One region of the Pseudomonas bambusae genome, then DNA from elsewhere that is predicted to be linked to it. Evidence: predicted binding sites of a transcription regulator. Region 1 holds the regulator's gene; each other region holds the start of a gene.
The links. The regulator FliA, encoded in region 1, starts transcription of late flagellar genes. The targets are predictions, from matches to a motif close to CTAAAGTTTNNNNNNNNNNNGCCGNTAA.
Positions count from the first base shown of each region.

Region 2: a site for FliA is predicted at 7,280-7,307, ahead of AAEO81_RS10470 (methyl-accepting chemotaxis protein). Genes of this name have one in related genera too.
Region 3: a site for FliA is predicted at 6,381-6,408, ahead of AAEO81_RS10295 (methyl-accepting chemotaxis protein). Genes of this name have one in related genera too.

Region 1 is NZ_CP151650.1:4,718,842-4,729,286, forward strand. It holds gene AAEO81_RS21525 (chemotaxis protein CheA) at 1-1,853, opposite strand, end outside; gene AAEO81_RS21530 (protein phosphatase CheZ) at 1,983-2,771, opposite strand; gene AAEO81_RS21535 (chemotaxis response regulator CheY) at 2,791-3,165, opposite strand; gene fliA (RNA polymerase sigma factor FliA) at 3,438-4,178, opposite strand; gene fleN (flagellar synthesis regulator FleN) at 4,175-5,008, opposite strand; gene flhF (flagellar biosynthesis protein FlhF) at 5,127-6,482, opposite strand; gene flhA (flagellar biosynthesis protein FlhA) at 6,494-8,623, opposite strand; gene flhB (flagellar biosynthesis protein FlhB) at 8,917-10,056, opposite strand; gene fliR (flagellar biosynthetic protein FliR) at 10,058-10,445, opposite strand, start outside.
Region 2 is NZ_CP151650.1:2,250,774-2,261,218, reverse strand. It holds gene nuoL (NADH-quinone oxidoreductase subunit L) at 1-392, shown strand, start outside; gene nuoM (NADH-quinone oxidoreductase subunit M) at 445-1,977, shown strand; gene nuoN (NADH-quinone oxidoreductase subunit NuoN) at 1,985-3,442, shown strand; gene AAEO81_RS10475 (AI-2E family transporter) at 4,349-5,413, opposite strand; gene AAEO81_RS10470 (methyl-accepting chemotaxis protein) at 5,545-7,224, opposite strand; gene AAEO81_RS10465 (sensor histidine kinase) at 7,329-8,666, opposite strand; gene AAEO81_RS10460 (response regulator transcription factor) at 8,663-9,331, opposite strand; gene AAEO81_RS10455 (PepSY domain-containing protein) at 9,331-9,597, opposite strand; gene AAEO81_RS10450 (PepSY domain-containing protein) at 9,660-9,968, opposite strand; gene AAEO81_RS10445 (patatin-like phospholipase family protein) at 10,134-10,445, shown strand, end outside.
Region 3 is NZ_CP151650.1:2,211,982-2,222,426, reverse strand. It holds gene AAEO81_RS10330 (glutamine synthetase family protein) at 1-764, shown strand, start outside; gene AAEO81_RS10325 (carbon-nitrogen hydrolase family protein) at 824-1,786, shown strand; gene AAEO81_RS10320 (hypothetical protein) at 1,816-2,484, shown strand; gene AAEO81_RS10315 (XRE family transcriptional regulator) at 2,503-3,114, shown strand; gene AAEO81_RS10310 (quinone oxidoreductase) at 3,208-4,170, opposite strand; gene AAEO81_RS10305 (SDR family oxidoreductase) at 4,241-4,990, opposite strand; gene AAEO81_RS10300 (LysR family transcriptional regulator) at 5,150-6,055, shown strand; gene AAEO81_RS10295 (methyl-accepting chemotaxis protein) at 6,558-8,198, shown strand; gene AAEO81_RS10290 (DMT family transporter) at 8,293-9,168, opposite strand; gene AAEO81_RS10285 (alkene reductase) at 9,228-10,322, opposite strand.

The sequences.
Region 1 (10,445 bases):
GTGCCGTTGAGCTGGGCGATCTTGGTTTTCACCACGTCCATGCCCACGCCACGGCCCGACACGTCGGAAATCTCGGTCTTGGTCGAGAAGCCCGGCGCGAAGATCAGGTTGTAGCAGTCGGTGTCGCTCAGGCGATCCGCGGCATCCTTGTCCATCACCCCACGCTTGACCGCGATGGCGCGTAGCACCGCCGGGTCCATGCCCTTGCCGTCATCGGAAATCGACAACAGGATGTGGTCACCTTCCTGTTCCGCCGAGAGCACCACGCGACCGCCACGGGCCTTGCCCGATGCTTCGCGCTCTTCCGGCGATTCGATACCGTGGTCAACCGCGTTGCGCACCAAGTGGACCAGCGGGTCGGCCAAGGCCTCGACCAGGTTCTTGTCCAGGTCGGTTTCTTCACCCACCAGTTCAAGGTTGATTTCTTTCTTGAGCTGACGGGCCAGATCGCGAACCAGTCGCGGGAAGCGACCGAAGACTTTCTTGATCGGCTGCATCCGCGTCTTCATGACGGCGGTTTGCAGGTCAGCGGTGACCACGTCCAGGTTGGACACGGCCTTGGACATGGCTTCATCGCCGCTGTTGAGGCCCAGGCGCACCAGACGGTTACGCACCAGCACCAACTCGCCGACCATGTTCATGATTTCGTCCAGCCGCGCGGTGTCGACGCGCACGGTGGTTTCGGCTTCGGTCGGGGCCTTGTCGGCGGCTGCCGGTGCAGGTGCCCGGGCCGGTGCCGGTGCTGTCGGGGCCGGTGATGCCGCTGCAGGGGCTGGCGCAGCGGCCGCTTTTGCAGGCGCAGGTGCCGCAGCCGGAGCAGGCGCGGCCGCCGGTTTGGCTGGCTCGGCTTTGGGGGCCTCGGCCTTGGCCGGTTCGGCTTTTTTCACGGGTGCCGTGGCAACGGGCGCGCTCGCGGCAACATCCGCCGAGAAGGTGCCCTTGCCATGCAATTGGTCGAGCAGCGCTTCGAATTCGTGATCGGTGATTTCATCCGACGCCGGGGCGCCGGACTCGGCAGCGGCAGGCGCGGCCGCCACTGGAGCAGGGGCAACGGCTGTCGCTGTGTCGGCGGAAAACGAGCCTTTGCCGTGCAGTTGATCAAGCAACGCTTCGAATTCGTCGTCGGTGATTTCATCGCCGGCAGGCGCGGCAGCCGGCGCAGCAGACGCAGCCGATGCGGCAGCAGGTGCCACGGCATCGACCGCGAACTGGCCTTTGCCATGCAGTTGATCCAGCAGGGATTCAAACTCGGCGTCGGTGATTTCGTCGCTGGCGGCTTCCGTTGCAGGCGCAGCGGGTGCAGGTGCCGGTGGCGCAGACACGGCTGCGCTCGCCGCTTCCGCCTTCACGGCATTCAGCGAGTCCAGCAGTTGTTCGAATTCGTGATCGGTGATGTCTTCGGAAGGCGCTTCGGCCACCTCTTCAACCACCGGCGCAGGGGCAGCGGCGATTTCGTCGGCAGACGCAGGCTCGGCCAGACGCGACAGCGCGGCGAGCAGCTCTGGCGTGGCCGGGGTCACGTCCGAACGCTCACGGACCTGGCCGAACATGCTGTTGACGGTGTCCAGTGCTTCGAGCACGACATCCATGAGTTCCGCGTCGACCCGGCGCTCACCTTTGCGCAGGATGTCGAACACGTTTTCGGCGATGTGGCAGCATTCGACCAGCTCATTGAGCTGGAGGAAGCCTGCGCCCCCTTTTACAGTGTGAAAACCGCGAAAAATTGCATTGAGCAGGTCCGCATCGTCCGGTCGGCTTTCCAGCTCGACCAACTGTTCGGACAACTGCTCCAGAATCTCGCCGGCCTCTACCAGAAAATCCTGAAGGATCTCTTCATCGGCGCCGAAGCTCATTGGGGGTGCTCCTAAAATTAACCGTCAACCGATCCAGGAGCTGCGTCGATGGCCTGCGCGCATTGCCTTCGTCGAGACATTGGCGCGCAAGCCCACAGCCACTTTCACATAGAACCCTGGCTCTGGATTTCAGAAGCCGAGGCTGGATAGCAGATCGTCTACATCATCCTGACCGGATACGACGTCTTCACGTTTATCGGCATGAATCTGCGGACCTTCACCCTTGGAATGAAGTTTTTCCTGTTCTTTTTGCTTACGGAACTCTTCCTGGTCGTGTTCGATCCCGGCGAAGCGATCGACCTGACTGGCCATCAGCACCAACTTGAGCAAATTACTCTCGACTTCGGTCACCAGTGTGGTCACACGCTTGATCACCTGACCGGTCAGGTCCTGATAGTCCTGAGCCAGCAGAATGTCGTTCAGGTGGCTGGCGACCTCGTGGGTCTCCTTCTCGCTGCGGGTCAGAAAACCTTCGACGCGGCGGGCCAGATCACGAAACTCTTCAGCACCGATTTCGCGGCGCATGAAGCGGCCCCAATCGACGCTCAACGCCTTGGCGTCGGCGCTCAGGCCGTTCATCAGCGGTGTGCTCTGCTCCACCAGGTCCATCGTGCGGTTGGCCGCGCCTTCAGTGAGGCGGACAACGTACGACAGACGTTCGGTGGCATCCGTGATCTGCGACACTTCCTCGGCTTGCGGCATGTGCGGGTCAATCTGGAAATTGACGATTGCACTGTGCAGCTCGCGCGTCAGCTTGCCCACTTCCTGATACAGGCCGCGGTCCCGGGTCTGATTAAGCTCATGGATAAGTTGCACGGCGTCGCCGAACTTGCCTTTTTCGAGGCTGGCGACCAGTTCTTGTGCGTGTTTCTTCAGGGTCGACTCGAAGTCACCCATTGTCGAATCTTTGGAATCCATAGCGCCCTCACAGCGGACATCAGGAATTGACGCGCTCGAATATCTTCTCGATTTTTTCTTTGAGCACCTGAGCCGTGAAAGGCTTGACCACGTAACCGTTCACGCCCGCCTGAGCGGCTTCGATGATCTGCTCGCGCTTGGCTTCGGCGGTCACCATCAACACAGGCAGGTGACGCAGACGTTCGTCGGCACGCACCTGACGCAGCAGGTCGATGCCGGACATGCCAGGCATGTTCCAGTCGGTCACCAGAAAGTCAAAAGCACCGCTCTGCAGCATCGGCAATGCGGTGGTACCGTCATCTGCTTCGGCCGTGTTGGTGAACCCAAGGTCACGCAACAGGTTTTTTATGATCCGCCGCATCGTTGAAAAGTCATCAACGATGAGGATTTTCATGTTCTTGTCCAATTCGACCTCCAAGCAGTCTTTAACGCGCCCAGTGCCTGGACGCGCGTTCAATCAATACCGGCAACATCGCTCCACCGGTCACACGAAAACGAGGGGGCCTTTCGAAGAAACACGTGATGAGCGCCACGGAAAAAGTCCGAAGACCTGATCCCAGCGGCTCCTGCCTTGTCCCTTTTGCTTCCCACACAACGCCTTGCACAGCCGGCCTTACCACCCAAAACGCAGGCATCTTTGTGAAAAGACGGGCCCGCGTCAATGCGTCAACGCGCGCGCCATTCTCCCAACCGGCCCCGCAGACGTGCGGCGCACTGGCTATGCAGCTGGCTGACACGGGATTCGCTGACCCCCAAGACCTCCCCGATCTCTTTGAGGTTCAGCTCTTCGTCGTAGTACAACGCCAGCACCAGGCGCTCACGCTCGGGCAGGTTGGCGATGGCGTCCGCCAGCGCGCTCTGGAAACGTTCATCTTCCAGATCCCGCGACGGTTCGAGCGACTGGCTCGCGCCGTCCTCGTGCAACCCTTCATGCTCGCCGTCCTGCAACAGGTCGTCGAAGCTGAACAAGCGGCTGCCCAAGGTATCGTTCAGAATCCCGTAGTAATCGTCGAGACTCAATTGAAGTTCGGCCGCAACCTCGTGATCTTTAGCGTCGCGACCGGTTTTCGCTTCAATTGCACGAATCGCGTCACTGACCATGCGCGTATTGCGGTGGACCGAGCGTGGCGCCCAGTCCCCCTTGCGCACTTCATCGAGCATCGCGCCGCGAATACGAATGCCGGCGTACGTCTCGAAACTCGCACCCTTGGTGGAATCGTATTTGGTCGACACTTCGAGCAGGCCGATCATGCCGGCCTGGATCAGATCCTCGACCTGCACGCTGGCCGGCAGACGCGCCAGCAAGTGGTAGGCGATGCGCTTGACCAAAGGGGCATAGCGCTCGATCAGCTCATACTGAGAATCTTTGGACGATTTGCTGTACATGCGATAGCCACTTGCAGTCATGACACAGGCCCTGCACTGGTCTGATGAACCAGGCGCTCAACGAAAAATTCAAGGTGGCCTCGCGGGTTCGCCGGCAATGGCCAGGTATCGACCTTCTGCGCGATGGCCTTGAACGCCAGCGCGCATTTGGAACGTGGAAACGCTTCGTACACCGCACGCTGCTTCTGCACGGCCTTGCGCACGCATTCGTCGTACGGCACGGCGCCGACGTATTGCAGGGCCACGTCGAGGAAGCGGTCGGTGACCTTGGTCAGCTTGGCGAACAGGTTGCGGCCTTCCTGAGGGCTCTGCGCCATGTTAGCCAGCACGCGGAAACGGTTCATGCCGTAGTCGCGGTTCAGCAGTTTGATCAGCGCGTAGGCGTCGGTGATCGAGGTCGGTTCATCGCAGACCACCAACAGCACTTCCTGCGCGGCGCGCACGAAGCTGACCACCGATTCGCCGATCCCGGCAGCGGTGTCGATCACCAGCACGTCCAGGTTGTCGCCGATGTCGCTGAACGCCTGAATCAGACCCGCGTGTTGCGCAGGGCTCAGGTGAACCATGGTCTGGGTGCCCGACGCCGCAGGCACGATGCGCACACCGCCCGGGCCCTGCAACAGAACATCGCGCAGCTCGCAGCGTCCTTCAATGACGTCCGCCAAGGTGCGTTTAGGGGTCAGTCCCAACAATACGTCAACGTTGGCGAGACCCAGATCGGCGTCCAGCAACATGACGCGACGTCCCAGCTCAGCCAGGGCCAGCGAGAGGTTCACTGACACGTTGGTCTTGCCGACGCCACCTTTGCCACCGGTCACCGCGATAACCTGTACGGGATGCATGCTGCCCATGTTAATTTTTTACCTTGTCTTGCTTAGACCAAAGCCACATTTCGGGCTGCACGTTCACTGCGTGAACAATGCTTGGCAGACCATCGATGCAGGTATATTCCACTGTCATTTTCCTTACCTAGCCCGCGCGCTTGCCGGGGCTGTGATAAAGATCCGCAAACATATCCGCCATCGCTTCCTCGCTAGGCTCCTCCTGCATCTGAACGCTGACAGCCCTGCTGACCAACTGATGCCGACGTGGCAGATGCAGATCATCCGGAATGCGCGGGCCATCGGTGAGATAGGCCACGGGCAATTCATGTGTCACCGCCAGGCTCAGCACTTCGCCGAGGCTGGCGGTTTCGTCGAGCTTGGTCAGGATGCACCCGGCCAAACCGCAACGCTTATAACTGTGGTACGCCGCCGTCAGCACCTGCTTCTGGCTGGTGGTGGCGAGCACCAGGTAATTGCGCGCCTTGATCCCGCGACCGGCCAGACTCTCCAGTTGCAGGCGCAGGGCCGGATCACTGGCTTGCAGGCCGGCGGTGTCAATCAACACCACACGCTTGCGCAGCAACGGCTCCAGCGCCTGAGCCAGCGATTGACCGGGGTCAACGTGGGTCACCGGCACATTCAGGATGCGGCCCAGCGTCTTGAGCTGTTCCTGCGCCCCGATGCGGAAGCTGTCCATGCTCACCAGCGCGATGTTTTGTGCGCCGTACTTCAACACGTAACGCGCCGCCAGCTTGGCCAGCGTTGTGGTCTTGCCCATGCCTGCCGGGCCGACCATCGCAATCACACCGCCCTCTTCCAGCGGCTCGACATCCGGGGTGACGATCATGCGCGCCAGGTGCGCCAGCAACATGCGCCAGGCGTGGGGCTGATCGTCGGTGTCCGGCACCATCGCCAGCAGGTCACGGGACAGAGGCCCCGACAGACCGACGCGTTGCAGACGGCGCCACAGGTTCGCCTGTTGCGGGCGGCTGCCTTGCAGTTGGTTCCAGGCCAGCGAACCCAGCTGGACTTCCAGCAGTTCACGCAGGCCATTCAATTCAGAGCGCATCGAGTCGTACGCACGCTGGCTGATGCCCGGCTCGACCGATTGACGCTCGGCGCGTTCAGCACGATCAGCCGCAATGGCCGCGTGGATCGACGGGCGAAAGGGTTCGTCCAGCGTCGGTTCGATCTGTTTGCTGTCGTCCATGGCCACGCCGGTGAACAGCTGGCGATTGGCGACGGTGTCCAGTTCGCTGCGATGGGTCAGCTCGGCCTGAGCGGTTACGATGCGCGATTGGGTCTTGCGCAGTTCGTCTTCCAGCTCGATGTTCGGCACGCGCGGGGCCAGCGCAGACAATTTGTAGTCCAGTGCGGCAGTCAGTTCCACACCGCCCGCGATCCGCCGATTCCCGATGATGGCGGCTTCAGCGCCCAGCTCATCGCGAACCAGTTTCATGGCTTGTCGCATATCGGCGGCGAAAAAACGCTTAACTTGCATGACTCACTACCTCAGCCGTTCGGCCCGACAGTCGCTACGATGGTGACTTGCTTATTGTCAGGAATTTCCTGATACGCCAAAACATGCATGTTCGGGACGGCCAGGCGTCCAAAGCGGGACAACATGGCGCGAACCGGACCTGCGACCAACAAAATAACCGGCTGACCCTGCATCTCCTGACGCTGCGCCGCTTCGATCAACGAGCGCTGAAGTTTCTCAGCCATGCTCGGTTCGAGGAGAACGCCTTCTTCCTGACCCTGTCCTGCCTTCTGCAGACTATTGAGCAATATCTGTTCCAACCTTGGCTCAAGCGTGATAACAGGCAGCTCCGGCTCAATGCCGACAATGCTTTGCACGATGGCGCGGGACAATCCGACCCGTACGGCCGCCACCAATGCGGCGGTATCTTGACTCCGCGCAGCGTTGTTGGCGATGGCCTCGGCAATGCTGCGAATATCGCGTACCGGGACCTGTTCCGCCAGCAGCGCTTGCAACACCTTGAGCAGCGCCGACAACGACAGCACGCCAGGTACCAACTCTTCAGCCAGTTTGGGCGAGCTTTTAGCCAGCAACGTCATCAGTTGCTGAACTTCCTCGTGCCCGATCAGCTCATGAGAGTGTTTGTAGAGAATCTGGTTCAAGTGGGTTGCCACTACGGTGCTGGCGTCGACCACGGTGTAGCCGAGAGACTGCGCCTGGGCGCGCTGGGAAATCTCGATCCAGACCGCTTCGAGCCCGAACGCCGGGTCTTTGGCAGTGATGCCGTTGAGGCTGCCAAACACCTGACCGGGGTTGATCGCCAACTCGCGGTCCGGGTAAATCTCGGCCTCGGCGAGGGTCACGCCCATCAGCGTCAGGCGGTAGGCACTCGGCGCCAGGTCGAGGTTGTCGCGAATGTGAACGGTCGGCATCAGGAAGCCCAGCTCCTGCGACAGCTTCTTGCGCACGCCCTTGATCCGCGCCAGCAGTTGACCACCCTGATTGCGGTCCACCAGTGGAATCAGGCGATAGCCCACTTCCAGGCCGATCATGTCGATCGGCGTCACGTCGTCCCAGCCCAGCTCTTTTGACTCTTGGGCGCGATTCGGCGCAGGCAGCAAGTCCTGCTGGCGCTTGACTTCTTGAATCGCAGCCAGCTTGACCATGTTCTGTTTCTTCCACAGCAGGTAAGCGCCACCCGCCGCCGCCAGCCCGAGGCTGATGAACGAGAAGTGCGGCATGCCGGGCACCAGACCCATGACGATCATGATGCCAGCGGATACGGCCAGTGCCTGGTGCGAAGCGAACATCTGGCGCTTGACCAGCTTGCCCATTTCTTCCGAACCGGAAGCACGGGTCACCATGATCGCAGCGGCGGTGGACAGCAGCAGGGACGGCAATTGCGCCACCAAACCGTCACCGATGGTCAACAGCGCGTAGACCTTGCCCGCGTCAGCAAAGCTCATGCTGTGCTGGATGATGCCCACCAGCATGCCGCCGATGAGGTTGATGAACAGAATCAACAGACCGGCGATGGCGTCACCGCGAACGAATTTACTGGCACCGTCCATGGAACCGTAGAACTCAGCCTCTTGGGCGACTTCCAGACGACGGCGTTTGGCTTCGGGCTGATCGATCAGACCGGCGTTGAGGTCGGCGTCGATGGCCATCTGTTTGCCGGGCATCGCGTCGAGGGTGAAGCGCGCGCTCACCTCGGAGATACGACCGGCACCTTTGGTCACGACCACGAAGTTGATGATCATGAGGATCGCGAACACCACGATACCGACGACGTAGTTACCGCCGATCACCACTTCACCGAACGCCTGGATCACCTTACCGGCGGCGGCATGACCGTCCTGCCCGTGAAGCATGACCACTCGGGTGGACGCGACGTTGAGCGCCAGCCGGAGCAAGGTGGCGACGAGCAGAATGGTGGGGAATACCGAGAAGTCGAGCGGACGCAGTGCGTAGACGCAGACCAGCAGTACAACGATGGACAGCGCAATGTTGAACGTGAAAAACACGTCCAGCAGGAACGGCGGCATGGGCAACATCATCATTGCCAACATGACCAGCAGCAAGAACGGCACGCCCAACTGACCACGACCCAGACCGGCCAGGCCAACGCGAGCGTTAGAGATTAACTGTGAGCGATCCACCGATTCCGTACCTGCGCGTTGATCAAAACTTTGACGCCAGAGGCGTTGTAACAGGGTTATTGCAAAAACCTGTCCAACTTGTGGGATGGGTGAAAAATGCCAGAGTGCCATCACGTAGAAATGTGGAGACGTTGGCATTTTTTTGGGAGTGGCCAGGGGTCGGTGGAGAGCGGGTTTGTGCGGTTTGAGACGCTAACGACTCGGTCCATCTGGCACGGGCACGTTTAAGCCAATGTAGGAGTGAGCTTGCTCGCGATAAGGCCCGAAGGGCATCCGTGTAGCAATCGAGAGCCTTACGAATCCCTTCTCAAATCCGGCGGAATCGGCAAGTTGTCATTCAGCGGATCAGGCCGCTTGCCGCGTCCCGCCTGGAACTGGCGGATCTGGTACACGTACGCCAGCACCTGCGCCACGGCCAGGTACAGCCCTGCCGGAATCTCCTGTTCCAGCTCCGTGCTGTAATAAATCGAACGCGCCAGCCCTGGCGACTCCAACAGCAGAATCTGATGCTGCGCCGCAATCTCGCGGATTTTCAACGCCATGAAATCCGTGCCCTTGGCCAACAGTACTGGCGCCCCGCCCTTGTCGGCGTCGTACTTCAGCGCGACGGCGTAGTGCGTCGGGTTGGTGATGATGACATCCGCCTCGGGCACCGCTGCCATCATCCGCCGCTGCGACATCTCGCGCTGCAACTGACGAATACGACCCTTGACCTCGGGCCGACCCTCATTGTCCTTGTGCTCGTCGCGCACTTCCTGCTTGGTCATCAACAGCTTCTGACGCGCCTGATACAACTGCACCGGAACGTCGATCGCCGCGATGATCAACAGCCCCATCGCCATCCACAATGTGCTCCAGCCCACCAGTTGCAGGCTGTGCACAACCGCCATCTCCATGGGTTCGTGAGCAATGGCAAGCAGGTCTTTTTTGTCCTTGGACAGCACCACCACCGCCACCGTCAGGACGATCAAGAACTTGCCAAACGACTTGAGCAATTCGATCAGCGCCTGAGGCGACACCATGCGCTTCAATCCGGCGAGCGGGTTCAAGCGGCTGAATTTGGGCGATAGCGAATCCGGCGCGAACAACCAGCCGCCCAGCGAAATCGGGCCGATCAGCGAAGCGATCATCAACGAGACCAACAGCGGTGTCACCGATGCCAGGGCGGCCTTGCCGGACACCATCAACATCAGGCTCATGCTGCGCTCTTCCATCAACGCCTCGCGGGTGATGGTGAAGTTGTCGCGCATCAAGTGCATCATCATCTCGGCCATGGACCCGCCGAACGCCAGCAGGCCCGCCGCGCCGACGACCATCACGATGACCGTGTTCAGGTCTTTGGAGCGGGCAATCTCGCCCTTCTCCCTGGCGTCACGTCTGCGCTTGTCCGTGGGGTCTTCTGTCTTGTCCTGACCGCTTTCGCTTTCTGCCATGTCAGTGCGCCTTGACCATGTCCCTGAGTACCTGCAAGGCTTCGACCGCCAGCGGCTGGTACTGATTGAGGATGTCGCCGAGTGAGACCCACAGAATCCCCATGCCCAGCACCAGCGTCAACGGAAAACCGATGGTGAAGATGTTCAACTGCGGCGCGGCGCGGGTCATGACACCCATGGCGACGTTGAGCACCAGCAGCGCCGTGATCGCGGGCAGCACCAGCACCAGCGCAGCACCGAAAACCCAGCCCAGCCGCACCACCAATGCCCAGAAGTCCGACGGCATCAGCCCCTGCCCTACCGGCAACGTCGTGAAGCTTTCAACCAGCACCTCGAAGACCACCAGATGGCCATTGGTGGCGAGAAACAGCAGCGTGAGGAGCATGGTG
Region 2 (10,445 bases), 2.5 Mb from region 1:
GTCACGCCGGTGGCGAAGCCAAGCACAGCCTGGAAATCGCCTCGGGCGCCATTGCGCTGGCCGGTATCCTGCTGTCCGCGCTGCTGTTCCTGGGCAAGCGTCGTCTGGTGACCGCCATCGCCAACAGTGGTCCGGGTCGTTTCCTGTCCGCCTGGTGGTTCGCGGCATGGGGCTTCGACTGGGTTTACGATTTGCTGTTCGTCAAACCTTACCTGGCTATCAGCCGCCTGCTGCGTGGCGACCCGCTCGACCACACCATCGGCCTGATCCCGCGTCTCGCGAAAGCCGGTAACACGTTGATGAGCCGCAGTGAAACCGGTCAGCTCCGCTGGTACGCCGCTTCGATCGCCGCAGGTGCCGTACTGGTACTTGGCGCGATTGTGCTGGTCTGATGAGTCGATCTGACATGAACCTTGCGACTTTGCGAAAGGAATTGAGCCCGTCATGATTCTGCCTTGGCTAATCCTGATCCCCTTCATCGGCGGCCTGCTGTGCTGGCAAGGTGAGCGCTTCGGCCCTACCCTGCCGCGCTGGATTGCGCTGCTGACAATGTCCCTCCTCACGGCACTGGGCCTGTGGTTGTGGATGACCGGTACTTACAGCTACGCGCCAGCCCCTGGCGCCGATCCCACCTGGGCCGTTGAATTCAAGGCCCAGTGGATCCAGCGCTTCGGTATCAGCGTGCACCTGGCGCTGGATGGCCTGTCATTGCTGATGATTCTCCTGACCGGCCTGCTGGGTATCCTCTCGGTACTCTGCTCGTGGAAAGAGATTCAGCGTAACGTCGGCTTCTTCCACCTGAACCTGATGTGGATCCTGGGCGGTGTCGTCGGCGTGTTCCTCGCCATCGACCTGTTCATGTTCTTCTTCTTCTGGGAAATGATGCTGGTGCCGATGTACTTCCTCATCGCGCTCTGGGGTCACAGCTCGGCAGACGGCAAGAAGACTCGCATCTACGCCGCGACCAAGTTCTTCATCTTCACTCAGGCCAGCGGCCTGATCATGCTGGTGGCGATCCTCGGTCTGGTGCTGGTGCATTTCAACCAGACCGGCGTGATCACCTTCGCCTACGCGGACCTGTTGAAGACCAAGCTGTCCCACAGCACCGAGTACATCCTGATGCTGGGCTTCTTCATCGCCTTCGCGGTGAAGCTGCCGATCGTGCCGCTGCACTCGTGGTTGCCTGACGCTCACGCCCAGGCGCCGACCGCAGGTTCTGTGGACCTGGCGGGCATCCTGCTGAAGACCGCTGCGTATGGTCTTCTGCGCTTTGCCCTGCCGCTGTTCCCGAACGCTTCGGCGGAGTTCGCGCCGATTGCGATGATCCTCGGCCTGATCGGTATCTTCTACGGCGCCTTCCTGGCGTTCGCGCAGACCGACATCAAGCGCCTGATCGCCTTCTCCAGCGTCTCGCACATGGGTTTCGTGCTGATCGGTATCTACTCCGGCAGCCTGCAAGCGCTGCAAGGTGTGGTGGTTCAGATGCTGGCGCACGGTCTGTCGGCCGCCGCGCTCTTTATCCTCAGCGGTCAGCTGTACGAGCGCACCCACACCCGCGACATGCGTGAAATGGGCGGCCTGTGGAACAAGATCGCGTACCTGCCGGCCATCAGCCTGTTCTTCGCGGCCGCGTCGCTGGGCCTGCCAGGCACCGGTAACTTCGTCGGCGAGTTCCTGATCCTGATCGGCAGCTTCGTCCACGCCCCGTGGATCACGGCCATCGCGACGTCCGGCCTGGTGTTCGGTTCGGTGTATTCGCTGATCATGATCCACCGCGTGTACTTCGGCCCGGCCAAGACCGAGGAAATCCTCAAGGGCATGGACGGTCGGGAATTGATCATGGTGCTCGGCCTGGCCGTGTTGCTGGTCCTGCTGGGGATCGCCCCGCAGCACATTCTCGACACTTCCACGGCGACCATGCATGGCGTGCAGCAATGGCTCGGCACCGCCTTCACTCAACTCGCTTCGGCCCGGTAAGAGCGCTATGGACCTGACGATTCAACACTTTATTGCGCTGGCGCCGCTGCTGATTACCAGCATCACCGTTGTGGTGGTGATGCTGGGCATCGCATGGCGTCGCAATCACTCGCAATCGTTCCTGCTCACCGTGGCGGGACTCAACCTGGCATTGCTGTCGATTTACCCGGCCCTCAAGGTCGCGCCGCTGGTGGTCACTCCCCTGCTGCAGATCGACAGCTTCGCCCTGCTGTACATCGGCATCATCCTGGTCTCGACCCTGGCGTGCGTCACCCTGGCACACGCCTATCTGGGTGAAGGCAAGGCGGGTTATCCGGGCAACCGCGAAGAGCTTTACCTGCTGATCCTGATGGCTGCGGCCGGTGCGATGGTGCTGGTCGCCGCGCAACACCTGGCCAGCCTGTTCATCGGTCTGGAACTGCTGTCGGTGCCGGTCTACGGTCTGGTGGCGTACGCCTTCTTCAACAAGCGTTCGCTGGAAGCCGGCATCAAGTACATGGTGCTGTCGGCCGCCGGTTCCGCGTTCCTGCTGTTCGGCATGGCGCTGCTGTACGCCGACGCGGGCAGCCTGGGCTTCGCTGAAATCGGCAAGGCCCTCGCGGCCACCGGCATGCCAAGCCAGATGGCAAGCCTGGGTCTGGGCATGATGTTGATCGGCCTGGGCTTCAAGCTGTCGCTGGTGCCGTTCCACCTGTGGACCCCGGACGTGTACGAAGGCGCCCCTGCCCCGGTGGCGGCGTTCCTCGCCACCGCCAGCAAGGTCGCGGTGTTCGGTGTGCTGGTTCGCCTGTTCCAGATCTCCCCGGCCGCCACCAGCGGCGTGCTGACCGATGTCATGTCGGTCATCGCCGTCGCGTCGATCATCATCGGTAACCTGCTGGCGCTGACGCAGAACAACCTCAAGCGTCTGCTGGGTTATTCGTCCATCGCCCACTTCGGCTACATGATGATCGCGATGGTCGCCAGCAAAGGCATGGCAGTCGAGGCCATCAGCGTGTACCTGGTGACCTACGTACTGACCAGCCTGGGTGCGTTCGGCGTGATCACGCTGATGTCGTCGCCGTACAGCGGCCGCGATGCGGATGCGCTGTTCGAATACCGTGGCCTGTTCTGGCGTCGTCCTTACCTGACGGCTGTACTGACCGTGATGATGCTGTCGCTGGCCGGTATTCCGCTCACCACGGGCTTCATCGGTAAGTTCTACATTATTGCGACGGGCGTCGAAGCTCACCTGTGGTGGCTGACCGGTTCACTGGTCATCGGCAGTGCGATCGGTGTGTTCTATTACCTGCGGGTGATGGTGACGCTGTATCTGCAAGACTCGAAGATCCAGCGCCACGACGCTCCATTCAACTGGGCGCAACGTGCGGGTGGTGTGATGCTGTTGGGGATTACGCTGCTGGCGTTCTTCCTGGGTGTCTATCCGCAGCCGCTGTTGACACTGGTGCAACACGCCGGGTTGTGATGGTTCGGTAGATATGAAAAAGCCCTGCTCTTGAGCGGGGCTTTTTTATGGGTGAGGGTTTTGGGTGTATATCCATTGCTGCGGTAACGGCTGCTAATGGTTCCGCCCTTACGGCGGGTCACTTTTGGCAAGAGCGCCCCAAAAGTAACCAAAAACGCTTTGCTCCTGGTTTGGCCCTCCTTCGTCGGGTTCCCTCGCTCCGGCGACGCTCCGTGGGCCCGCGCCGAACGGACATCCATGTCCTTGCGGCGCTCTCGCGGCATCCATGCCGCTCGACCCACTCCGCATCGCCTGCGTTCGGCCTGCACCCAAGTCGCGTTCGACGGTGTCTGGACCTTCGCGTTAGAAAAGCTTCGCTGGCTGGAGCTAACGCTCTTCGCGAGCCAGGCGCTCACGCTTTCCCCGTCATACCTCAATCCCCCCTGTAGGAGCGAATTCATTCGCGAAAAAATGGTTTAGACGATCGAGATGTATTGTCTGTACCGGCCATTCGCGAATGAATTCGCTCCCACAGTTGAGACCTGTGTCTGGATTAAAGCTCTGCGCACGTCATTACATCGCGAAGAGCGTTAGCTCCAGCAAGATCGCTTTTGATCTTTTCCCACGCCAGTCCAGACACCACAAATCGCGACTTGGGTGCAGGCCGAACGCAGGCGGCGCGGAGTGGGTCGAGCGGCATGGATGCCGCGAGAGCCGCGCTGGGCCATGGATGGCCCTTCGCGGCGGGCCCACGGAGCGTCGCCGGAGTGAGGGAACCCGAGGAACGAGGGCCAAGCCAGGAGCAGGCACCCTTGGTTACTTGGGGTGCTTTTCCAAGTAACTCGCCGGAGGCGAAATCTTCTGCCCCCAGGCAGAACCTATATCAGCATCACCCGAGATAACGGATATACACACAAAACAAAAAGACTACCCCGGCAACCTCACCGTCGTCTTCGCCCCGGTAAACAACCCCCACGTCGACATGAACAACGCCGCAATCATCGGCCCGATCACAAACCCGTTCAGCCCGAACACTGCCATCCCCCCCAGCGTCGAAATCAAAATCAGGTAATCCGGCATCCGCGTGTCCTTGCCCACCAGAATCGGTCGCAGCACGTTATCCACCAATCCGATCACGAATACGCCGAACAACCCCAGCACCACGCCCTGCCAAATCATCCCGCTCAGCAGGAAATACGCAGCCACCGGCGCCCAGACGATCCCCGCCCCTACCGCCGGCAACAGCGACAGAAAAGCCATCGCCACCGCCCACAGCAACGCGCTGGGAATGTCCAGAATCCAGAAAATCAGACCGCCCAGCGCACCTTGGGTGATCGCCACCACCACATTGCCCTTCACCGTCGCGCGTACGACGCGGGTGAACTTCAGTTGCAGTCGACGCTTCTGCGCCTCGGCCAGGGGAATGGCGATGCGAATACGACGGGTCAGGTCCTGGCCGTCGCGCAGGAAGAAAAACAGCAGGTACAGCATGATGAAAAAACTCACCACGAAATCGAACGTGCCCTGTCCGAAGCTGAACGCCTGGGTCGCCAAGTATTGACTGCCCTGCATCGCCGTCTTTGAAATCTTGTCCTGCAGCCCGTTGAAATCTCCGATACCCAGACGATTGAGCCAATGCTGCATCGAGGTCGGCAGCAACGCCTTGAATTCGGCGAGGTATTTGGGGATGTCAAGCTGGCCGCTTTCGACGCTTTTGTACAGCGCAGCACCTTCCTGGACCATCAGCATGCTGATGATGATCACTGGCAAGATCGCGATCACCAGGCAGATCATCAATGTGCACAGCGAGGTGAGGTTGCGTTGCCAGCCGAAGCGCGCCACCAGTCGCCGTTGCAGGGGTGCGAAGATGATGCCCAGCACCACCGCCCAGAACACCGCACCGTAAAACGGCAGCAGTATCCAGATGAAGGCCAGCGTCACCAGGACCACCAGCAGCATCAGGGTTTTGTTTTGCAGCGAGGTCTCGTTCATGTTCCTTCCATGTCATTAAGCCCCGCTAAACGCAGGGCCTAATGATTAGTCCGTCAATCGCAACAGGAGTGCCGCCGGAGAGAGGCTGCGGGAAGGAAACGATGGGCCATTGCGGCCCACCGTGTGGCGCATCAGATGCGGAACTGGCCTACCAGTTGGCCAAGACGATGATTGAGGTCGGTCAGGCTGCGCGACGTGGTGGCACTGTGGCGGGTCTCGTCGGCAACGCTTTCGACCGCCACGGCGATCTGATGCACGCTGCGGTTGATTTCTTCGGCCACGGCCGTCTGTTCTTCAGCGGCGCTGGCGATCTGCGCGTTCATCGAATTGATCGTGCCGATCAGTTGGCCGATGGTGTCCAGCGACGCACCCGCTTCGTTGGCCCGGGCCGAGGTGCCATCGCCGGCCTCGCTGGAGCGGCGCATGGCGGCCACGGCGCCTTGGGTGCCCTGTTGCAGGCGGTCGATCATGCCCTGAATTTCCTGCGTGCTTTGTTGCGTGCGGCTGGCCAGGGCGCGGACTTCATCGGCCACCACCGCAAACCCGCGACCCGCTTCGCCCGCCCGTGCAGCTTCGATGGCCGCGTTCAGCGCCAGTAAGTTGGTCTGCTCGGCGATGGAACGGATCACCCCCAGCACGCCGACGATGGAGGTCACGTCGTTCTGCAGGCTGTCGAGCGACGCGCCGCTATGACGAATGTCACTCACCAGCGCATGGATCTGCTGAATGCTGCCGTCGACGACGCGCTTGGCGGTCTGGCCTTCCTGATCGGTCTGCTGCGCGGCCACCGACGCGCCTTGCGCGCTCTTGGCGACTTCCTGCGCCGCTGCCGACATCTGGTTGATCGCCGTCGCCACTTGATCGGTTTCGTGACGTTGGCGCTCCATGGCCTGTTCGGAACGCTGCGCCTGATGGGTGACTTCACCCACCAGGCCGGTCAGTTGCGAGGTCATTTCCGCGATCTGGCGCACCAGCCCGTGAATCTTGTCGACGAAGCGGTTGAACGAGCCCGCCAGATCACCCAGTTCGTCCTGCGAGGTCACGGCCAGGCGGCGGGTCAAGTCGCCCTCCCCGGCCGCGATGTCGTCCAGGTTGGCTTTCATCAAGCGCAAGGGACGCAAGATGCCGCCCGCGATCCAGACACCGAGTGCGCCGATGATCAGTAACACCACCACCGCGATGCCGATGATGCTGATCAGCATGCCCTGAATGCGCCGGGATACAGCCTCACGGACCTCGGCCACCTTGGCGTCGATGTTGTCCAGATTGACCGACGAGCCGATGGCGATGTCCCACTTGGGAAGGTATTCGGTGTAGCCGAGCTTGGGCACCGATTCGGTCGAACCGGGGAGCGCGGAGGAGTATTCGAGGTAATGAGTGCCCGCTTTCGCGACCTCTACCAGGCCGATGTTGTAGTACACACCGTTGGCGTCGTGCACGTCCTTGAAGCTTTTCCCGATGCCGTCCGGGCTGCTGCCTTTGAACAGCCGAATCGCCTGGGAGTCGTAGCCGAAGAAGTAGCCGTCTTTGGCGTACTTGACCTGAGACAGCATCTTGATGACCTGCGCGCGGGCGTCCATGTCGCCCTGCGCAGAAGCGTCGTACAGCGGTTTGATGGTGCCCATGGCCACTGCAACGTGGCTTTGCAAGGTGGCCTTGGCCTCAGCGAGCAAATGCTGCCGGGTTTCTTCCACCTCACGCGTGGCCTGATCGCGCAACATCATGACCGTACTCAGGCTGATGATCAGCGCAAACAGCACCACCGGAAGCACGGCGAGGGAGAGAACTTTGGCTTTCAGATTTAGCCGCATAGGTGTCGTGACCTTTTATTATTGTGGGCAACGGGCCATCCAGGCTCCTTAATAGGTAGCGGCGCAGTACAGCAAAAGTTGAGGCCGCGACGACAACCAATCGATCAATGGACGCCCGGTTGAGCCGGCTGACGCTCAGGAAGGTCGATGCGCACCTGCAACCCGCCCAGCGGACTGTCGAGCAACTGAACGTGCCCACCCCACGCCTCAACGATGTCTTTGACGATCCCCAGCCCCAATCCGTGCCCGGTCACTTGTTCATCGAGCCGGTTGCCACGGCCCAGCATCTCGACCCGCTGCTCTGGCGGAACCCCCGGCCCGTCGTCGTCAATCAGCAGACGGTATTGGCCGTGTTCGTGAGTGATGGTCAGGCACACCGCGCTGTCGGCCCATTTGCAGGCGTTGTCCAGAAGATTTCCAAGCAGTTCCAGGATGTCTTCGCGGTCCCACGGCAGGACCAGATCAGCAGCCACGTGGTTGTTCAGCTCCAAGTGCTCGCCATGAATCATTCGTAGGGTGGAAAACAGCCCCGGCAGCTCGGCGTTGCAGTCAAAACGCACACCGGGCAGCGCATCGCCTGACAGACGTGCACGATTCAGCTCACGCTCCAGTCGTTGCTGAATCTGTTGCAGCTGATCGCGCAAGGTGGCGCGCACGTGAGGCAATTGTTCCAGCTTTTGCCCTTCCGTCAGGCTCATCAGCACCGCCAGCGGTGTTTTCAAGGCATGACCGAGATTGCCCAAAGCGTTGCGAGAACGCTTGAGGCTGTCTTCGGTGTGCAGCAGCAGGTGGTTGATCTGTGCGACCAGCGGCTCAAGTTCCAGCGGCACCTCTTGATCGAGCTGGGAGCGCTGGCCCTGTTGCAGTTGGAGTATCTGCGCCCTGGCCTTGTCCAGCGGACGCAAGGCTCGCCGGACCGTGAAGCGTTGCAGGATCAGGATCAGCAGCAGCGCCGCCAATCCCAACCCCAGGCCAATGCGCTGCACTTGCGCGAAGCTGGCCTGCACCGGGGTGTAGTCCTGGGCGACCGTGATGGAAATCTTTTGGCCAAATTTGCGGTAATCCGATTGGAGCAACAACAGGGATTGCCTGCTTTTTTCCAGCTCGAAGTCGGCGTGCAACCCGGCTTGGTCAGGTTGTGGCAACTCCAGGTCCCACAAGGATCGGGAGCGCCAGTGCCCACCGTCGAAGTCAATGCGGAAATAATGACCGGAGTACGGCCGCTGATACCCCGGTGACAGCCGCTGTTCATCGAGCTGCAGGCCATTGGGGCCACGCACGATGGCCACCAGCAGCAATTCGGCGTCGTTGCGCAGCCCCGACTCCAGATAGCGTTGCATACCGACTTCAAACAGCCACAGACTGACCTGCGCCAGCACCAGCCCAATGATCAGCAGCACGCTGATCAGGCCAAGGCTAAGGGTGCGTTGTATCGACCTCACCCGCCCGTTCCGCCGAATCGATAGCCTTGGCCGCGCCGGGTTTCAACGACGGCTCGCCCCAGCTTGCGGCGCAGGTGATTGACGTGCACTTCGATGACGTTGGAGTCACGCTCGTTTTCCCCATCGTACAGGTGCTCGGCCAAGTGGCTCTTGGACAGGATCTGCTCGGGGTGCAGCATGAAATAGCGCAATAGCCGGAACTCGGCGGCGGTGAGCTGAATGTCTTCGCCGTCGCGGCTCACGCTTTGGCGGCCCTCATCCAGATGCAGGCCCGCCGCTTCGAGTTTCGGCTGATTCGCCAGGCCTCGGGCACGGCGCAGCAGCGCCTGGATGCGCAGCTGCAATTCTTCGGGGTGAAAGGGCTTGGTGAGGTAATCATCGGCACCGGCTTTCAACCCTTCGATCCGCTCGGCCCAGGAGCCGCGAGCGGTGAGAATCAGCACGGGGGTCGCCAGGCCATCTGCGCGCCATTTCTGCAAGACGTCCAGCCCCGACAGCCCCGGCAACCCGAGGTCCAATACGATCAGGTCGTAGGGCTCACTCATCCCTTGGTGAACAGCGTCGCGGCCATCGGCCAGCCAGTCCACCGCGTACCCCTGCCGAGTCAAACCGCTGACCAGCTCGTCCGCCAGGGGCACGTTGTCTTCAACCAGTAACAGGCGCATCAATCGTCTTCCTTGTCTTCCAGCAAACGGCTGTCGCGGGCATCGAATTTGAGTTCACGAACCACCTGATCGGACGTCAGCAACTCGATCTCGTAGACCAGAACGTCGTGTTTCTCTTCCAGCTCCGCTTCCAGGAGTTTAGAACCGGGATAGCGTCCCAGTGCCTGTTCGATGAACTGCTCAAGCGGCAGGATGACGCCCTTTTGCCGAAGGGCGAGGGCTTCATCCTGATCCAGATCCCGTGCCGCGCAAACCGTGCAGACCATGACCGCACAGGTGGCGATCAGGCCGTGGGCGAACAGGACGGAAGGACGCTTACCGGCGATCATCAGGTGTCCTGATGGTCTTTGAGGATTTGGCCGTTGGTGGCGTCGAGTTCGACATCCCACTCGACACCCTTACCGTCGCGCAGCTCGACCTGATAAACGTACTTGCCATATTCCTGTTCCAGCTCGGTCTCGGTAATGGTCGCGCCAGGGTGTTTGGCCAGCGCGGCAGCGTTAAGTTTTTCGAAAGATTGAATAGTACCTGCATCTCGCAGGCGCAGCGCTTCGTCCGGGCCCAGATCTTTGGCCTGCACGTAGCCGGCAGTGAGTGCGAGAGCGGAAGCGGCGAAAAAGGCAGTGAACAGTTTCATGGTGAATCTCCGTTGTGGTCGTCTTGTTGACGGAAGCAACGATAACCAACCGAACTTAATTGAAGCTGAAAGGTACGGCCACCTGCCATCACCTTTGGCACAGACCCCGCTTTTCGCAGGCGAGCCAGCCGATATACTTCGCCTCTGCTTATCTCCGGAGTACCCATGAGCGCCATTCAGATCAAGACGCCCGCGCTGACCGTCAAGGCCGGGAAACGGGCGATGGCCCGGATTCGTGACCACGGATTGGCTCCCGCCGATGTCGGCATCATTCCGGGTGCGGCGGGCGGGCCCAAGGCGCTGGGCATTCAAGGGCTGGACCTGGCGCTGTTCGGCGAATGGCTGCCACGTTTCGAGCGGGAGCGCTCGTTGATCGGCGCGTCGATAGGCTCGTGGCGCTTCGCGAGCGCCTGCCTGCCGGCCCCCGTGGAAGGCCTGACATTGCTCGGTCAGCTCTACAACGAACAAAGCTTCGCC
Region 3 (10,445 bases), 2.5 Mb from region 1:
TCGAAGACGAGTGGGGCCCTGGCCAGTGCGAAGTGACCTTCAACCCGCTGCCTGCGATGGAAGCGGCCGACGCGGCGCTGCTGTTCCGCTCGGCGGTCAAGCAGCTGTGCCGTCGCAACGGTTTGCACGCCAGCTTCATGGCCATCCCGAAAGTGGCCAACGTGTTCCCGAGCGGCTGGCACATGCACCAGTCTGTCGTGGACAACAACGGTCGCAACGTCTTCATGGCTGAGGAAGGCGAAGCCGGTCCGTTGTCGCCACTGGGCATGAACTACATGGGCGGTCTGCTGGCCAACGCGGCAGGCACTGCCCTGCTGACCACGCCAACCGTCAACGGCTACAAGCGTCACCGTCCGGACGGCTTCGCACCGAACAAAGCCTCCTGGGCACACGAAAACCGCGGTTCCATGCTGCGCTCGATCGGCGGCCATCACGACAAGGCATCCCGTATCGAGAACCGTGTGGGTGAGCCGACCGCCAACCCGTACCTGTACATCGCGTCGCAGATCATCGCAGGCCGCAACGGCATCGCGAACAAGATTAACCCGGGTGAAGCGGTAAAAGCAGCCTACCTGGCCGACCGTCCGCAACTGCCGATGAGCCTGATGGAAGCCATCGTTTCGTTCAAACAGAGCGACGTGCTCAAGCAGGAACTGGGCCCTGTGTTCCACAACTACCTGACGCTGCTGAAAGAATTCGAAGCCAACCGCTTCCTGTCCGCCGTCACCGACTGGGAACAGAACGAATACTTCGAAATGTACTGATTGAGCGATAGCCGCTCGGAAACCTACTCAAAAAACTCCAGCACACCAGGAGGTCACACATGAAAATCGGCGCAGCGCAGTTGCGGCCAGCCTGGCTCGACCGAGCCAGGACCGCCCAGATCGTCATTCAGGCGATCAAGGAAGCGAGCGAACAGGGTATTGAACTCCTGGTGTTCTCAGAGTCGTTTCTGAGCGGCTACCCGTTCTGGTTATGCCGCACCAATGGATCGGCCTTCGACGACCCGCTGCAGAAACGCGCGTACTCGCAGTTTCTGGAAGCGGCCGTCGAAGTCCCCGGCCATGACATGAATTTGATTGCCGAGGCCAGTCGTGATTATGGCGTCGGCGTTTACCTGGGCATCAACGAGCGCGGCATTCGAGAAGGCCGTGGCTCGATCTACTGCTCACTGGTGGCGATTCACCCCGAGCGGGGCATCGTCAGCGTCCATCGAAAGCTGGTTCCGACCTACGACGAGCGCCTGTGCTGGGCGCCGGGCGACGGCAACGGCTTGCAGGCCCACGATTTCGGCGAATTCAAGGTCGGCGGCCTGAACTGCTGGGAGAACTGGATGCCTCTGGCGCGCTTTGCCCTCTATGCACAAGGCGAAGACATCCACGTCAGCGTGTGGCCGGGCAATGCGTCCGCGATCAAGAACGCGGGCCAGATGATCGCCACCGAGGGCCGGGTCTGGGTCATCAGTTCCAGCGGCATTCTGTCGCTGTCGGACGTGCCCGAGGATTTCGCCTTCTATGACCAGCTCAAGGATGACGGCGTGGACGTCATCTTCACCGGCGGTTCCTGCATCGTCGACCCTTCTGGCCGCGTGGTTGCGCAGGCCGAAGACGGTCGCGAACAGATCATCTCGTTCGACGCCGACGTGGGCCGTGTCCGAGAAGAACGCCAGAACTTCGACCCGACCGGTCATTACCACCGCCAGGACGTCTTTCGCGTCTCGGTCGATACCTCGCGCCGGCAAACGCTGCACCAGCACGACGCGTTCGAACAGCATAAAAAAATATAAATCTTCAACACCTTTTGGACTGCCACCACATGAAAGCCATTGTCATTCAGCACTCTCCAGACACGGGGATTGGCCTGGTCGGCCCTATCCTGCGTGATCTACACGGGTTCGAGCTGCACACGATCGATGCCCGAACGGCGTCTTTCGACGACATCGATCCCGATTCAGGTGATATTTTCGTGCTGCTCGGCTCGCCCACCGGCGTGTATGAAACGCACATTCCCTGGACAGCAGAGGAGCTTGAGTTCACCAAAAAACTGATCGCCCTCGAAAAACCCATCATGGGCATCTGTTTCGGCGCGCAAATGCTTGCCGCCGCCCATGGCTCCGAAGTCAAGCCAATGGGTTATCGCGACACCGGCTGGTTGATCAACGACGACGCCATCGATGAGCTGTGGGCAGGCCCGTGGTTCCGCTGGCACGGCGACAACTTCAAGCTGCCGAAAGGCGCACAGAAGCTGGCGAGCGCAGGCACGTCGATCCAGGGTTTCCAGAAAGGCAACACCGTGGGCATGCAGTTTCACCCTGAGGTCGATGTGGGCATCATCAACGGCTGGGTCGAGATCAATCGCGAGTCACTGATCAACCGCAAGGTCGACATCGATGAACTCCTTTATACTGCCGCCGCGAGGGTCGAAGAGGCCCAGCCCAGAGTTGAAGCATTGATTGCGGACGTTCTGGCCCGTTGCCTTGGCTGAACCCCCGGAGACCACAGTTTGAGCAAGATCCCTGTCAAACCCAAGGCTGACCCCCTGCTAGGCGTTGAGATCAAGGCTCAGCGCAATGCGCGCGGCTGGACGCTGGAGGAGCTCAGCCAACGCAGCGGGGTGTCAATCGCGGCAATCTCGAAAATCGAAAAAGGTCAGTCACGCCCCAGTTTCGATACGCTGCTGAGCATTGCCCGATGCCTGCAAATGAACTTCGTCGACATCATGGACGGGGCGTCGGGGCTCCAGCCCCAGGCCGTCATGGCCCGCCTCATCTCGACCAAGGCAGAGGATGCCGAGCTGTTCAGCACGCCCTTCTACGATTACCGCGTGCACTCGTCGGCATTGAAATCCAAGGTCATGGTGCCGCTGCGCATGACCATCCGGAACCACGATGTGCCACCGATTGAAGACTGGAGCCTGCACGACGGCGAAGAATTCATCTTCGTGCTCAAGGGCGTGCTGATTTTCCACACCGAACACTACGCGCCACTGACGCTCAACGTGGGCGACAGCTCCTACATCGACAGCACCATGCGCCATGCCTTCGTGTCCGGCGATGAGGGCGAGGCAGAAATTCTGTCGATCTGCCTGTCGATCCGGCCGTTCAAAGCGCAATAGATCGCGGTCTGCACACCCCTCCTCGTCGACTCAATGGACCACCGGGCCGCCTGTTCATCAGGTAACCCCGTGGCCCTTGAATGCTATCCCCGCTCACGGAATCAGCAGAATCGACCCCAAATGCTTGCGCGCGGCGATGGCCTGATGGGCCAAGGCCGCCTCATCCAGTCGATACCGGGAAAGCGTCAATGGCCCCAACTCCCCTTCGCGGAATCGCTCGAACAGCTCGGAGGCCCCCCTGTCCTGATTCTGCGGGTTGACGCACTGCGGCGTGGAGGGTTTCACGTAGCGAATCCCGCGCGCGGCCAACGCGGCCATGTCTGCCACGCCAGCGCCCGATGCATTGCCGGCGTGAACCAAGTGCCCGCCGTCGCGCAATGCGCTGACCGAAGCGGCCAGGGTGGCCTGCCCTACGAGATCGTACGCCACGTCCACGCCCGCTCCGCCACTCGCGGCCTTGATCCGCTCGGCCAAACCGGGCTCGTCTGAACGCAAAACGTGATCGAGCCCCCAGCCTTCGATGATTCGCGCTTTCTCGGCGGACCCCGCCGTCGCGATGACGGTGGCTCCGATGGATTTGGCCCACCGGGCGAGCAGCGTGCCGACACCCCCTGAAGCCCCCTGAACCAGGACCGTTTCACCGGCCTGAAGGGCATGCACCTGCCTGACCAGCATCCACGCCGTCAGCCCTTTGGCCAACAGCCCGGCGGCCTGCTCGCTGGAGACGTCGTCGGGCAGTTTGATCAGCGTGTTCGCGTCGATCACTCGGCGATCCGCGTAGGCACCCAAGGCGAAGAAATAGCCCACCCGGTCGCCCACTTTCAAATGCCGGACCTGCGCGCCCACGGCTTCGATGACACCGGCGCCCTCCACGCCCGGCGTGAACGGCAACGGCACGTTGAAGGTGCCGTCCCTGAACATCGTGTCGACGAAGTTCACGCCGATGGCTTCGTGGCGCAACAGCACCTGATCACTGCCGGGGGTCTCCAGCGTGAACGTTTCGGGGTGGAGAACCGAAGGCCCTCCTTGTTGATAAATCCGGATACGTTGGGTCATGGCAGGCTCGCTCAATCGTGACGTGGAAAATGGACGCCCGTATGAAGGGCGTCTCTCAAGCACAGGCGTATCAGGCGGATTGGCCGCCGTCGACGTTGAGGGTGGCGCCGGTGATGTACGACGCATCCGGGCTGGCAAGAAAGGCCACGGCGGCAGCGATATCTTCCGGTTGACCGTAACGACCGAGCGCCGTCAGGCCAATAAGAAACGACGCGTGATCGGCGGTTTCAGGGTTCATGTCGGTATTGATTGCGCCCGGTTGAACGGTATTGACGGTGATGCTCCGCGAGCCCAGGTCCCGCGCCCAGCCACGGGTGTACGCCGCGACAGCGGCCTTGGTCGCCACATAATCGGCAGCACCCGGAAACGGGATGCGATCGGCGCCTGTGGTGCCCACGGAAATGATGCGACCACCGTCACTGATCAAGCCCGCCGCAGCGCGAACAGCGGACACCACGCCGCCGATGTTCACGGCCTGCTGGCGGTCGAAGGCTGCGATATCCGCCTGCGGATCATCGACAGGACCGGTGACGAACACGCCTGCGCTGTTGACCAGGATATCGAGACGGCCGAAGTGTTGATGGACCTGTTTGACCAGCGCGGTGACTTGGGCGGCATCGCCTTGATCAGCCTGGATCGCCAGCGCCTGCACGCCTTGACGTTCGATGTCGGCGACGACCTGTTGCGCTTGCTCACGGGATTTCGCGTAGCTGAACGCCACATGGGCGCCGTCTGCAGCGAGACGTTTGGCGATGGCGGCACCGATGCCACGGGAGCCGCCGGTGACCAGTGCCACTTTGCCTTGAAGTTGCTGACTCATTGATTGATCTCCTGGAAATGCCATCCGACTGAATCGCGTGATGGCGGGTGAAATCAATGTATGGGAACGCGATTGCTGGATAAACCCGCCGGAAAGAACACCACTGTTCCTTTTTTCGGGCTAATAATGCGAGCATTTACTGTCACCGGAGCGGGCCGCGTGGACTATTTCAATGCTGTAAAAGCCTTCATTCAGGTCGTGGAAGCGGGAAGTTTCGTCAAGGCGGCGCAGGCCCTGAACCTGCCGCGCAACACGGTCACCAAGCACATTCAGTCGCTGGAAAGCCACCTGCGGGTGACGCTGCTCAACCGCACCACGCGACGCGTCTCGTTGACCAATGACGGCACGGCTTACTACGAACGCATGGTTCGGGTGATCGATCAATGGCTGGAAGCCGAATCGGACCTCTCCAGCGCACAGGTACGCCCCCATGGAAAATTGCGCATCGACATGGGCGCGACGGTGGCGTCCATGCTGGTGCTGCCCGCACTCCCCGACTTTCAGAAACGCTATCCGCTATTGCAGCTGGACATCGGCGTGAGCGACCGCCCCGTGGACCTGTTGGGTGACCGGGTGGACTGCGTCATTCGTGGTGGCGCGTTGAACGACCCGTCGCTGATTGCCCGACGACTGGGCAGCCTCGAATACGTGACGTGCGCCACCCCCGGTTATCTCGCGGCCCATGGGACGCCCCAGCACCCCCGCGATCTGGAAAAGGACCACCAGATGGTCCGGTATTTTTTTGCCGCCACCCAACAACGCAGGCTGGAAACGTTCGTCCAGGGCGATGAGCGGGTCTCGGTCGACGGCCCTTATTTCGTGTCGGTCAACGATGCCAACGCCCTGCTCGCTGCCGCACTGGCTGGCATGGGCGTGTTGCAGACACCCCGTTTCATGGCCGACCCGCACCTTGAATCCGGCGCACTGGTTCAAGTGCTGGACGACTGGTCCCTGGAACCCAATCCGATCTACATCGTGTACTCGCCCAACCGCCACCTCAGCGCGCGGGTGCGGGTTTTCGTCGAATGGCTGGTCGAGCTGTTCGAGGTGAAAGGCTTGAGGTGACGCGCCCGCAGGCAGGACGACATGGGCAGTCCGCTGTTGCATCTCTTTGCATCATTTCAGTCTGCGAAACAATGAATTGAGGTTCGAGCGGGTTCTGTACAGAAATATCTTGTAGGACGATGTCCGTTAGTCAAAACAGCGGCGCATTGACAGGAAACGGACAAGTAATTTGTTCGTCAGTGCAATGAAACGTGTTACCCCTGCGCCCCGCAAACATACTTTTTTTACATCATCAAGAATGTTGCGCCGCAGAAAGACTCTCGAAAGACATATAGCAGCTATTGATACGATCAATACGATTCACTGCATCTTCCAAAGTATGTATCTCAGTATTATGGCGTCGATGCCGATGAATATTTTCCCGTTGCAAACGTACCTGCGCGCCCCACCGGGTACAGCGTACGTCAGATACTCAGACCTCACCCTCAGCATGTCCAGTTCACTTTAGAGGCTGGACATATTACCCACCAAAATAAAAAGAGCACACACGGAGCAATGCGTCATGAAATTCATTCACGATTTGAAACTGGCCACGAAACTGATCATGGCGTTCGGGCTATGTGCATTCATTACATTGGGCGTCGGCTTATTGGGAAGTCGAGGTTCTACCCAACTGGCGGCGAGCCTGGAAAACGTGTTTTCCAACAACTTCGTTTCCGTGGCAAACATTGATGATGCCCAAACCAAGGCGGTGGCACAGTTGCGTGACGTCTACAGCCTGATTGTCGTGACGGCGGCGAACGAGCCCGACAGCGACAAACAGGAAATCCTCACCAGCATCAGGGCCAACCGTAAAGCCAGTGAAGACGCGTTCGCGACCTATCGCAAAACGCCAGCGGTGGAAGACGAACGTATCGCCGGTGACAAATTGGTGAAGGACTGGCCGCTGTACCAGGCCCAGGTGCAACGCGTGCTCGATGCATTGGCATCAGGCGACTTGCCCTCTGCCCGCTCCATCGTCGGCAACGAAGTGCAAGACCGCTACCAGCAGGTCATGAGCGAATTCGACGCTATTGCGGAGTCCAATGACCGCCAGGTTGCAGACGCTGCGCGGGACGCTCACGAACAGGCCAGTACCGCCGCGACGATCCTCTTCACGGGCGTTGCGGCCGCCTTCCTCGCGGCACTGGGGCTGGGGCTCGTGTTGGCGCGCCTCATCAGCCGTCCCATCAAGACTGCCGTGGAAACGGCTGAACGCATCGCAAAGGGCGATCTCACGCAGCGCATCCACAGCACGTCCCTTGATGAAACCGGCCAGTTGTTGACGGCCTTGGGCAAGATGCAAGAAGGCCTGCGCAGCACGATTCACCAGATTGCGGACGCTTCCAACAACCTCGCATCCGCCGCCGAGGAATTGAATGCCGTGACCGAAGACGGCAGCCGTGGCTTGTTGCGTCAGAACGATGAAATCCAGCAAGCCGCCACCGCCGTGACGCAAATGACCTCAGCGGTTGAAGAAGTCGCACGCAACGCCATCTCGACGTCCGAAGCGTCAAAACAGGTCAGCGCTCAGGCGAGTAGCGGTCTGGAGAAAGCGCAGGAGGCCGTCGGTGCCGTCAATCAGGCGACAGCCAACATCACCTCGTCCACCGGCATCGTGGAAGACCTTGCCGTCGGCGTGCGGGACATCGGCAAAGTGCTGGAAGTGATTCGCGGCATCGCCGAGCAGACCAATCTGCTGGCGTTGAACGCCGCCATCGAAGCCGCGCGCGCCGGCGAACAGGGCCGTGGTTTCGCGGTGGTCGCCGACGAGGTCAGGGCCTTGGCGGCGAGAACCCAATCCTCCACAGGCGAAATCGAAAGCATGATCTCGTCGATTCAATCCAGCGCTGACCAGGCGGTGGTGGCGATGGGTAACAGCAAATCGCTGGTCACCCAGACGCAGCAGTTCGCACAGGCCACCGGCGATGCGCTGCAACTCATCGCACAGGGCATTGGAGAAATCAACGACCGGAATCTGGTCATCGCCAGCGCCAGCGAACAGCAGGCGAACGTGGCGCGCGAGGTAGACCGCAACCTGGTCAACATTCAGGACCTGTCGACCCAGACGGCAGCTGGCGCGCATCAAACGACAGCGTCGTCACAGGACCTGTCGCGACTCGCGATTTCCTTCAATGACCTGGTGGGGCGATTCAAGCTCTGACCGCCCAGGGACGGCGCAGACCGATCGGCAGTTCATCCGCCCATTCCGGTTGCGTCCGTCCTCCTCTCATCAGACGTGGCGTTACCTGCCGCGATCAGAAGCGCCGGGCTGTGAGCGCCAGTGCAATGCCACTCAACACCACCGCTGAAGCCACCGCCAGACGGACAGACAGTGGCTCATCGAGCACGATCACGCCTGCGGCGCAAGCGAAGACGGGAACGCTGAGCTGCAGGATGGCCGCCGTCTGTGCGCGGAGCCGTCTGACCACCGCATACCACACCGCATAGCCCGCGCCGGATGCCAACACGCCCGATGCCGACGCATACAGCGCCCCGATCGGCGACACATGCCAGGATTCGTGGATGAGGGCTACAGACGCAACGACTGCCAATAACGGCAGGCTGCGAAGAAAATTGCCAGCCGTGTCGGCCAGCGGGTTCACCGACCATCGACCCAGTGCCGAATAAGCGCCCCAGGCAACGCCCGCAACCATCATGAGCAGCGCACTGCCGAGGGGCGGCGCACTTCCCCCTGGCGCGAGCAGGATGACCAGACCTGAGAATGCCACCAGCATGCCCAGCAACGCACGCAGCCGCACTTTCTCGCCGCCGGACCAGCCCACGGCAAACAGGGTGATCTGTACCGCGCCGAAGAGAATCAGCGCGCCGACGCCCGCGTCCAGCTGTATGTAAGCCACCGCGAACAGATAGGCGTAGACGAACAGATAGAGGCCGCCTCGCCAGCTGCCTCCCAACATTTTCAGGTTGGTGGGTCGTATCAGGCACAGCAGACAGAGCGTGCCCCCAAGCAATCGAATCGTCGTAAACGAGGCAGGATCGATATCTCCGCCCCGCAGCGCCAGGCGGCAAAAAATGGAGTTCGCCGCAAACGCGATCAGGCTGAGTACCGTTGCACCCAGCCAGATCCACTTTTCTGTGTTGGCATCACGCAGCACATACCTGTTTGCCATCGCACCGCCGCTCTCTAATAAACGTCAGACATCGACACGGTGCCGAGGCACGCAGGCACTTAAGCCGGCGTTGCTTCTGCGTCGGCCAGCGTCGGGTAATCGGTATAGCCTTCGGCCTCCTGGCTGTAGTAGGTCTCCATATGATCGGGATTCAGGGGGGCACCGACCTTGAGACGTTCGACCAGATCAGGATTCGCCAGGAAAGGCCGGCCAAAGCTGATAGCGTCTGCCAGCCCACTGTTCAGATCCGCTTGGGCGCTTGCCAGGTCGTAGTCGCTGTTGAGAATGATCGGCCCTTTGAAGCGCTTACGGATCACCGGCGACAAGCGCGGCACCTCGGTGGCGCCAAACGTGCCGTCCGGACCCGGCTCGCGCAGTTCCAGAAAGGCAATGCCAATGGCGTTCAGCCGGTCAGCTGCGGCCGTGAACAGCGGAACGGGATCGCTGTCGTCCACACCGTAGCTCTCGCCATTGGGAGACAGACGCACCGCGGTGCGGTCAGCGCCAACGACATCGGCGACGGCCCGTGTCACCTGTTCGAGCAAGCGCACCCGGTTTTCCACGCTGCCACCGTATTCGTCGGTGCGTCCGTTGCTCAGGTCACGCAAGAACTGATCGATCAATTGGCCATTGGCGGCGTGGATCTGAACGCCGTCGAACCCGGCCGACATTGCATTGCGTGCTGCACGGACGTAGTCGGCGATGAGCCCCGGGATCTCGTCGACCGTGATGGGCCTGGCGACCTCGAACGGTTTTTTGCCGTCGTAGGTGTGCGCTTCTCCAGGCATGGCGGTCGCACTGGCGGACACCGGTTGCGAACCCGTGACCGCCGAATGCGCCATGCGGCCCATGTGCCAGAGTTGCGCGAAAATCACACCGCCCTTTTCATGTACGGCTTGGGTGACGAGCTTCCAGGCGTTGACTTGCTCGTCGGACCACAGACCGGGTGCATAGGGCCAACCCACCGCCTGCCGCGAGATCCCGGTCGCCTCGCCGATGATCAGGCCGGCCGACGCGCGCTGCGCATAGTAGTCGGCCATGATGGCGGTGGGCACGTGATTGCGAGTGGCACGAGCGCGGGTCAAGGGTGCCATGATGATGCGATTGGTGGCTTGCAGCCTGCCGAGAGAAACAGGGTCGAATAAAGTAGGCATCTAAAAGTCCTGACGTTCATGAATAGAAGACACGCAACCCTGCCCGACAACCCATAAACCGTCAGCCATGTTCACAACGGTTATTGATTGAATGTCCATTCCTCTGTGCAAATGACATGAGGG